Regions from separate parts of the Shewanella sp. 10N.286.52.E4 genome, predicted to be linked through region 2. Evidence: predicted binding sites of a transcription regulator. Region 2 holds the regulator's gene; each other region holds the start of a gene.
What was found. Region 2 encodes sigma-54, which starts transcription at its own class of promoters, with help from an activator protein. Its sites were predicted from a motif close to GTTGGCACGNNNNTNGNNT; they were not measured.
Positions count from the first base shown of each region.

Region 1 (3,289 bases), on a different contig from region 2:
TCTTGGTTGAGTTGGATAAAACGATGAATGTTCAGGCGATAAAAAAGCCCTTACTGAAACCAGTAAGGGCTTTTTCGTTAACGGTTGATGAGCTTAATCAAACTGCATCTGCGTTAAACAACTTCTACTTATAGAGAGTAGTAAAGTTGGAATTCCATTGGGTGAGTAGTACGAGATACTTGCTCACATTCTTCATTTTTAAGAGTTATGTAAGATTCAATAAAGTCTTTACTGAATACATCACCTTTCGTTAAGAATTCGTGGTCAGCTGCTAAGTTCTCAAGTGCATTCTCTAGAGACGTTGCAACTTGTGGGATCTCAGCTGCTTCTTCAGCAGGCAGGTCGTATAAATCTTTATCCATTGCTTCACCAGGGTGAATCTTGTTTTGGATACCGTCAAGACCAGCCATAAGCAGCGCTGCGAATGCTAAGTATGGGTTAGCGGTTGGATCTGGGAAACGTGTTTCGATACGACGTGCTTTCGGGCTTGGTACCACTGGGATACGGATTGAAGCACTACGGTTACGCGCTGAATAAGCTAACATTACAGGCGCTTCGAAATGAGGAACAAGACGCTTGTAAGAGTTAGTGCTTGGGTTAGTGAATGCGTTCAATGCACGAGCATGCTTGATGATACCACCGATGTAGTAAAGAGCTAGTTCACTTAAACCAGCGTACTTGTCGCCAGAGAATAAGTTAACACCGTCTTTAGCTAAAGATTGGTGAACGTGCATACCACTACCGTTATCACCAACAATTGGCTTAGGCATGAATGTCGCTGTTTTACCGTATGCATGAGCCGTGTTATGAACCACATACTTCATGATTTGGATTTCATCCGCTTTGTTTGAAAGCGTGTTGAAACGTGTAGCAATTTCGTTTTGACCAGCTGTAGCAACTTCGTGGTGATGCGCTTCAACTACTTGACCTAATTCTTCAAGAATTAGACACATTGCACTACGAATGTCTTGTGATGAATCTACTGGTGCAACTGGGAAGTAACCACCTTTAACGAATGGACGGTGACCTGTGTTGCCGTCTTCGTAGCTTGTACCTGAGTTCCATGCTGCTTCTTTCGCGTCAACTTTAACGAAAGTACCTGACATGTCAGTGCCAAACTTAACGTCGTCGAATAAGAAGAATTCTGGCTCTGGACCAATTAATACAGTGTCAGCAATACCAGTAGACTTTAGGTATTCTTCAGCTTTTTTAGCGATTGAACGTGGATCACGTTCGTAACCCGTCATTGTCGCTGGCTCTAAAATGTCACAACGAATAAGACCAGTAACTTCTTCAGTGAAAGGATCTAATAAGAAAGAAGAAGGGTCTGGCATTAACACCATGTCAGATTCGTTGATGCCTTTCCAACCGTTGATAGATGAACCATCAAACATTTTGCCATCTTCAAAAAAGTCATCGTTCACTTGATGAGAAGGAATAGAGACGTGCTGCTCTTTACCTTTAGTGTCTGTAAAACGTAAATCTACGAACTTAACTTCTAGTTCTTCAATTTGTTTTAGGATTGATTCAACTGACATTCTTAAGCCTCCGGTAGGGTAAAGGGTTGTCCCTTAATGTAATCTTGTTATTCGTCAGACATCACGTCTGCTTTCGAATTTGATTTGTTATAAGCGACTTTCATGCCAGAAAGATAAAGCATTGATTTAAAATACAATAAAAATATCCCTCTCGCGTAAGGCACTAATAACGCACAACTTCGGTGCACCACTATGCGCACTAATGGTGCAAAAGTCCATTTCGGTGCATTGGTTTTAACGCCATCATTGATCTAGTTCATTAAAGCGTCACTTTATTGCGGCAATATGATCCTTTTTGAATTTTATCTTCTATCTTTAAAGCTTAAATTTTTATAAATAAGCAAGTGTTCAAAAATAATCCTATCTACTCAAGCCTTGCTGGAGTAGAATGGCACGCTTTTTTATGGTGGCTATACTTATTAGTCCTATAAACTCCTATTTTTATTTGATGGTATAGAGGTTTTATCCGTGTTAGAGAATTTACGTAATATCGCCATTATTGCTCACGTCGACCATGGCAAAACAACCTTGGTAGATAAGCTTTTGGCTCAGTCTGGCACCCTTGAAAGTCGAGGTGAAGCCACAGAACGTGTAATGGATTCTAACGATCTTGAAAAAGAACGTGGTATCACCATTCTGGCTAAGAATACAGCCATCAAATGGAACGACTACCGTATTAACATCGTAGACACTCCTGGTCACGCCGATTTCGGTGGTGAAGTAGAACGTGTTCTATCTATGGTAGATTCTGTTTTATTATTAGTTGATGCAGTTGATGGCCCAATGCCACAAACTCGCTTCGTAACTAAAAAAGCATTCGCACAGGGCCTTAAGCCAATCGTTGTTATTAACAAGATTGACCGTCCTGGTGCTCGTCCTGATTGGGTTATTGACCAAGTATTCGACTTATTCGACAACTTAGGTGCAACTGACGAACAGTTAGATTTCCCAATCGTATATGCTTCTGCATTAAATGGTTTCGCTTCATTAGATCCTGATGAAACTAGCGAAGACATGACACCACTTTTCCAAACCATCGTTGAGAAAGTATCTTCTCCTGATGCTGATGCGGAAGGTGACTTCCAAATGCAAATCTCTCAAATCGATTACAACTCATACGTGGGTGTTATCGGTATTGGTCGTATTAAGCGTGGTAGCATCAAGACCAACCAACAAGTGACTGTTGTTGGCGCTGATGGCAAAACTCGTAACGGTAAAATGGGCCAAGTATTAGGTTACATGGGTCTTGACCGTCACGAAGTTGCTGAAGCTAACGCTGGTGACATCATTGCAATTACTGGTCTTGGCCAATTACAAATCTCAGACACAATCTGTGCGCCTTCTACATTAGAAGCGCTACCTCCGTTGTCTGTAGATGAGCCAACACTAACAATGACTTTCCAAGTCAACACTTCTCCATTCGCTGGTAAAGAAGGTAAGTACGTCACTTCACGTAATATCCTTGAGCGTCTTGAGCAAGAGCTAGTTCATAACGTTGCACTACGTGTTGAAGAAACTGAATCTCCGGATCGTTTCCGCGTATCAGGCCGTGGTGAATTACACTTAGGTATCCTAATTGAAAACATGCGTCGTGAAGGTTACGAGTTAGCAGTATCTCGTCCAGAAGTTATCGAAAAAGAAATCGATGGTGTGATGTGTGAACCATTCGAAACATTAACTGTAGATGTTGAAGAAGAGCATCAAGGTAGTGTTATCGAAAAGCTTGGTACCCGTAAAGGTGACATGCGTGA
Region 1 covers NZ_JBFRJJ010000034.1:24,979-28,267, reverse strand. Annotated here, with positions in the region: gene glnA (glutamate--ammonia ligase) at 129-1,538, opposite strand; gene typA (translational GTPase TypA) at 2,007-3,289, shown strand, end outside.
Region 1: glnA (glutamate--ammonia ligase) is a predicted target of sigma-54. The motif match lies at 1,630-1,648, and genes of this name have one in related genera.

Region 2 (3,289 bases):
AACTTGATCAAGCAGGTAGCCAAGTTACCGGTAACCTCATCAGTTATAATATTGAAAAACAGCAATTGATCGCTGAAAGTACTGGCGACGGAAAAGACCGAGTCATCACAATTTTCCAGCCTGAAAACTATCCTGATTTAAATGAATCGAAAGACACTTCAGAGCAACCAGATAGCGCCTCATCTGAGCCTGTTTCAACAGAAGAAGTCACAGAGCAAGCACCTGAAGAAACAGCTGAGAAGTTAATTGAAAATCAATCTGATGCCGCTATCGAAAACACTGAAAATGGTTTGGATTCGGCAGCAGCAACTGAAGCTGAAACACCTGCAATAGCTAAACCTGCATCAAGTGATGAGCAACCAGCTTCAGATGCATTACCTGAAACACCAGCGCTAGAGCAAACTCAATAATGACCCAAATTACCTTAACAGCTGAAAACTTGGCTAAAAGCTACAAAAGTCGCCAAGTGGTCAAAAATGTCAGTCTTACCGTTAAAACTGGGCAAATTGTTGGGCTATTAGGGCCAAATGGTGCAGGTAAAACCACCACCTTTTATATGGTCGTTGGCTTAGTTAAAAGTGATAAAGGCCGCATATTAATTGATTCAGATGATCTCACGGCAGATCCAATGCACCTGCGTGCACGCAAAGGCATTGGTTATTTACCGCAAGAAGCCAGCATTTTTCGCAAGTTAACCGTACACGATAATATTATGGCGGTGTTGCAAACCCGCAAAAGTTTAACGACTGAGCAGCGCATCGAAGAGTTAGAGCACTTATTAGAAGAGTTTAATATTACTCACATTCGCGATAGCCAAGGTATGGCATTATCGGGTGGTGAACGTCGACGTGTTGAAATCGCACGCGCATTAGCGGCAAACCCTAAGTTCATTCTGCTAGATGAGCCCTTTGCTGGTGTCGACCCTATCTCTGTGATAGATATCAAGAAAATTATTCAACAACTAAAAAATCGTGGACTTGGAGTACTCATTACCGACCATAATGTTCGTGAAACGCTTGATGTATGTGAGCGCGCGTATATTGTTAGCCACGGTGATTTAATTGCAGAAGGCACGCCTGCTGAAATCTTAGACAATCAGCAAGTCAGGTCAGTATACTTAGGTGAGCAATTCAAGCTATAGTTAGCATTCTTTAGTGCACAATATGGCATGTCGCGACCAGTATCAGTCCCACTTTTTAGTGCAATGTTCTAGACTGAACTTAAGCCAAGGTTCAGCTTAAGCCTAGAAGCAGTTTAAAAAGGTGCTAGACCCACACAATTGTTAGTCGCGATGATGAAACTCAATTAGGGATAAGCGGTAAATGAAAGCCTCACTCCAACTCAAAATGGGTCAACACCTGACTATGACCCCACAGTTGCAACAAGCCATTCGCTTATTGCAACTTTCCTCATTGGAGCTACAGCAAGAAATTCAACAAGCACTTGACTCAAATCCACTCCTTGAGCTCGAAGATGAGTTTGCTAAAGCAAAAGAACCTGTAAAAGAAAACGCCCAGCAAACCGATACTGATTTTAGTGATAACAGCCAAGTGACTGTTGAAAAAGACACCTCAACCGTAGACACCACTGAATCGTTAACCAAAGAATCCATGCCAGACGAATTACCAATGGATACCACATGGGATGAAGTTTACACAGCATCACCAAGTTCAGGTTCTGGCGCAGTGGCTCGTGATGACGATATGCCTTTTCAGGGTGAAACCACAGAAGGCTTATATGAGCATTTAGAGTGGCAAAAAAATCTCACCCCTTTTTCTGAAAACGATCTGGTAATTGCTACGGCGATTATCGATGCCGTTGATGAACGTGGTTACTTAACCCAAACAACTGAAGACATATTGCAAGCTTTAGGCCTAGAAGATATTGAACTCGATGAAGTTGAAGCTGTACTCAAACGAGTACAGCATTTTGATCCTGTAGGCGTTGCAGCAAGAGATTTAAGCGAATGCTTGATGATTCAGCTGGGCCAATACCCTAGTGAAATACCTTGTATCGATAACGTTAAGCTACTGATTGCAGAACACCTAGACTTAATTGCAGGCCGCGACTTTAGATTATTAATGCGTAAAACCAAGCTTAAAGAAGATGATTTACGCGAAGCGATTCAATTTATTCAAACGCTTAACCCACGTCCAGGGTTACAGATCACTCCTATTAAAGATGAATATGTCATTCCAGATGTGACAGTGTTTAAAAAGAGTGGCCGTTGGGTCGTTGAGTTAAATCCAGATAACATGCCAAAAATTGGTGTGAATCAGCAATATGCAGCAATGGCAAAAGGCTCAGCAAACCAATCAGACAGCCAATTTATCCGTGGTCATTTGCAAGAAGCAAAATGGTTTATCAAAAGTATTGAAAGCCGCAATGAAACCTTATTAAAAGTGGCTAATTGTATTGTGCAATTTCAACAAGGCTTTTTTGAGTTTGGCGAAGAAGCAATGAAGCCAATGGTACTTAATGACATTGCTGAAGCCGTTGAAATGCATGAATCAACCATTTCGCGTGTCACGACACAAAAGTATATGCACACCCCTAGGGGACTTTTTGAACTAAAATATTTCTTTTCAAGCCATGTGAGTACTGATGATGGCGGAGAGTGTTCTTCTACTGCAATTCGCGCATTTATTAAAAAGCTTGTTGCGGCAGAAAACCAGCAAAAGCCACTTAGCGATAGTAAAATGGCGACGCTATTGGCAGAACAAGGGATCAATGTTGCTCGGCGTACGATCGCCAAATATCGTGAAGCAATGCTCATCCCTCCCTCAAACCAACGCAAAAGCCTATAAGCCTTTGTTATTGGAGGATGATATATGCAAATTAACCTGACTGGGCACCATGTGGAAATTACTCAATCTTTACGTGAGTATGTACAAACTAAGTTTTCAAAGCTTGAACGACACTTCGAACAGATCAATAATGTTCACGTTGTGCTCAATGTTCAAAAGCTGCAACAAATTGCAGAGGCAAAATTACACCTCAAAGGAGGTGAAGTTTTTGCGGTATCACAGAACGCTGATATGTATGTTGCAATTGACGCCCTGATCGACAAATTAGATCGTCAGGTAATTAAACACAAAGAGAAGTTAATTAAACACTAACGATGGAACTTCGCACCATTCTGCAGCCGGCGTGCACTACCTGCGCCACGCCGGGCAGTAAGAAAAAAGTACTGGAACTTATCAGCGATTTAATGGCTGCCCAGTACCCAACCCTATCTTCACAGGCTATTTTTGAAAGTTTAATAGCCCGTGAAAAAATGGGTAGTACA
Region 2 covers NZ_JBFRJJ010000007.1:134,696-137,984, forward strand. Annotated here, with positions in the region: partial or broken gene lptA (lipopolysaccharide transport periplasmic protein LptA) at 1-137, shown strand, start outside; gene lptB (LPS export ABC transporter ATP-binding protein) at 410-1,141, shown strand; gene AB4153_RS04505 (RNA polymerase factor sigma-54) at 1,323-2,807, shown strand; gene hpf (ribosome hibernation promoting factor) at 2,832-3,119, shown strand; gene ptsN (PTS IIA-like nitrogen regulatory protein PtsN) at 3,122-3,289, shown strand, end outside.

Region 3 (3,289 bases), on a different contig from region 2:
ATATGCACGATTGACCAAAAAAGAAATTAAATTGTGATAGTCCGTTATCCTGTATAGCCAATCAAAACTAAAACAATAAGTTAATAGGATTAGCGATGCAGTCTTTTAATTTATGGAGTATACCAAAAAAATTACATATGGCTCTATATTTATAATATACAATTTTTTTATCAGAACAAATCATATCTTCAACAGAAGTGTAGTTGAATTAACATTTTAAAGGCTTTTTAAACGAAAAAGCCCCTGCATATGAATGCAGGGGAAGGTCAGGTGCATTTTGACAATGCTAGAAATTGAACAATCAAGATAATCAAATAAGTCACATCAAATTGCGCTAGCGGTGAACAACCTAATCAATTACCTATTAGTTAAATCAAATACTGATACTTATATATAAAATTCAATTCAACCAATTAACACTCAAGTAAACTTATTCGTATTGGGTATTATCCAATGTTGCAAGTTGGTATGAAGCAAGTTCAGGAATCGATTGACGAACTTCAGATTCAAGCACCATAAGCTCTTCAAAGTCAGCACAAATCTTTTCAGCTTTCGCTTCAATAGCCTCAGACTGATCTGCTATTTGCAATTCAATGTCTTCACCTACTCTTTCCATTTTGGTAGAAAATGCTTCCATTTTCTCTTCAAAACTTCCACCTTCAGATGACATCATTTCGGCGCCTAAAGCCATCATAAAGCTACCCATTGAATTCTTAATCATGGCTTCCATTTCTTGTTCAAAATCTTCATTAAATGCTTCTTCAATTGAAGATTCCGTAGCGCCTAAATAAAACTTGTCACCTTGTTGATAGGCCGCTTCATCAATACGAGTTTGAATGCCTGCTAACAGCTCATCTAATTTGGCGCCTGTTGCATCACCAAAAATTGGCGTAAGTGCTAGGCTCACAGCATCCGTTGCTAGTATTACAACTTCATTCACTAAATCGATAATTTCAGGAACTTGTTGAGATAACTCTTCTGAGTAATTGGTTAATAAGTTGCGTTGCTTATTATCTAAATCTATCTTGCTACCTTCGACATAAAGCTCACCCATTTCAACTCGATATAGCTCTTCGCCCTTTTCGCTGATTAACAGCTTCTTAGGTTCGACAGTCACATCATAGTTAAGAGTGACATTACATTGCTCGTCATCTAGTGACAGCTTTGCCATAGCAGGCGTGATTGCTCCGGCAGTAAAAATAAGACCTGATAAAGCAAGACCTTTAATTAATCCGTTGGTGAAATTAGTTTGAGTTTTCATTAGCTCTTCCCTTGCTGTAAATAAAACACAGTCATTAAGTTGTAGACTGAATTTTCAAATTTGATAATTAAACCGTTTATTACGATTAAACTTAAATTAGATAAAGCACAGCCCATGCCAACATTTAAAAAACCTTTATTTTCAAAGATTAAAGTGAACTAGGCGACGTTATAGACAAAGAAAGGAATTATGAAGTTAACCGACAATAAGTGAAATAACCAACAAAGTGGTGTTTTTCACTCTTTGCTAATTTTCACTAAAAATAAACAGAAGGAGCGGAGCAATAGCAGTAAAAATGAAATCAAAGCACTAAAAGATTGAACGCCCCAAAGCCTGTGATAAGTGCTCCAGCATACGCGTACCCGCCAATGAATTTCCGTTTTGGTCTAACTCTGGAGACCAAACACAAATAGACATATCACCAGGAATAACAGCAATAATTCCGCCACCAACACCACTTTTACCCGGCATACCAACGCGATAAGCAAATTCACCCGCACCATCATACAAACCAGATGTTGCTAACAACGCATTCAGCTGCCTTGTTTGTACAGGGGTAACAAGTTGTTCATTTTGAAGTGTCTTGCCGCGATTAGCCAAATAGAACATGGCTTTAGACAAATCAGCACAATTCATTTTAAGTGAGCAATAATGAAAATAGTTTTTTAATACCGTATCGACATTACCATCAAAATTACCAAATGATTTCATCAAGTAGGCAATAGAGGCATTTCTAGCACTAAATTTAAATTCTGAGTTGGCGACATTTTTATCAAAACAAATGTGTGAATTGCCACTGAGTTTTCTGACTTCTTCAAGCATACGGTGCTTGGGTGCGCTTTGTCTGGCTTGAATTAAGTCTGCAATCACTAATGCGCCTGCATTGATAAAGGGATTACGAGGGATCCCGCGCTCTAACTCAACTTGGACCAGTGAATTAAAAGATTGACCAGATGGCTCTTTGCCTACTCTGATCCAAATTTCATCTTCGGTGTATAAGCTAAGTGCCAGCGTCAAACTAAAGACTTTAGAAATACTTTGAATTGAAAACGGCTCAAGGTAATCGCCTGCTCCAATGGTTTGTCCATCAGCAGTCGTTACAGCAATCGCAATTTTATTAGGATCAACACTCCCCAAAGCAGGAATGTAATTTGCTACCTTTCCAGAACCAATAAGTGGCCGAACTTTGTCGACCACTTGTTCAAGCAAAATTTGCTCAGGCATTGGCTTAATTAGCCCCACCAGATGTCGTATAACGCACTGACTTCAAGTTGAGGTACTTTCTTCGCTTCCCAAAAGGCTTTTACAGCTGCAACATCTTCTTCGGTACATTTGCCGATTTGCTGAGTGGCAATAATACCTTCCCACATTTTGTGTCCGCCACCGTGGAAGCCTAGCTCACGCGGTAAAATAACTTCATCGATAAACTCATCAACGGCTTTATCAATATCCGCTTCTGAAATAGCGTCATCGAATGTCCAATTGATATCAAAACCAAGTTCTTGGAACTCATCAACGCGAAGCTTTTTACGTAGACGGCGATTACGATTCTTAGCCATGTTTTTATCCTAGTTAGTGTTGTACGATTATAAATTATTATATTAATTCAGAAGCTAAGCTTATGTTTTAATAAATTTAGCTGACTTTTTCAAACATTAAATCCCAAACGCCATGGCCTAAACGGTGACCACGAGCTTCAAATTTTGTTAATGGGCGATGTTCAGGACGTTCAACGACTGTATTAGTCTCAGATTGATTTTTATAACCTTCAGCTGCTGTCATCACTTCTAGCATATGCTCACTGTAGTTTTCCCAGTCTGTTGCCATATGGAAAACACCGCCAATTTTAAGTTTACGGCGAATAAGCGCAGCAAATTCAGCTTGAACAATACGACGTTTGTGGTGACGTTTTTTATGCCATGGATCAGGAAAGAATAACTGTACTCGGCTCAATGACCCGTCAGCAATACTGTTTTCAAGCACTTCCATCGCATCATGATGATAAACACGAAGGTTAGTCACTTCAGC
Region 3 covers NZ_JBFRJJ010000022.1:103,863-107,151, forward strand. Annotated here, with positions in the region: gene AB4153_RS12180 (YggN family protein) at 431-1,261, opposite strand; gene glsB (glutaminase B) at 1,571-2,485, opposite strand; gene AB4153_RS12190 (50S ribosome-binding protein YggL) at 2,494-2,820, opposite strand; gene trmB (tRNA (guanosine(46)-N7)-methyltransferase TrmB) at 2,897-3,289, opposite strand, start outside.
Region 3: AB4153_RS12180 (YggN family protein) is a predicted target of sigma-54. The motif match lies at 1,365-1,383, and genes of this name have one in related genera.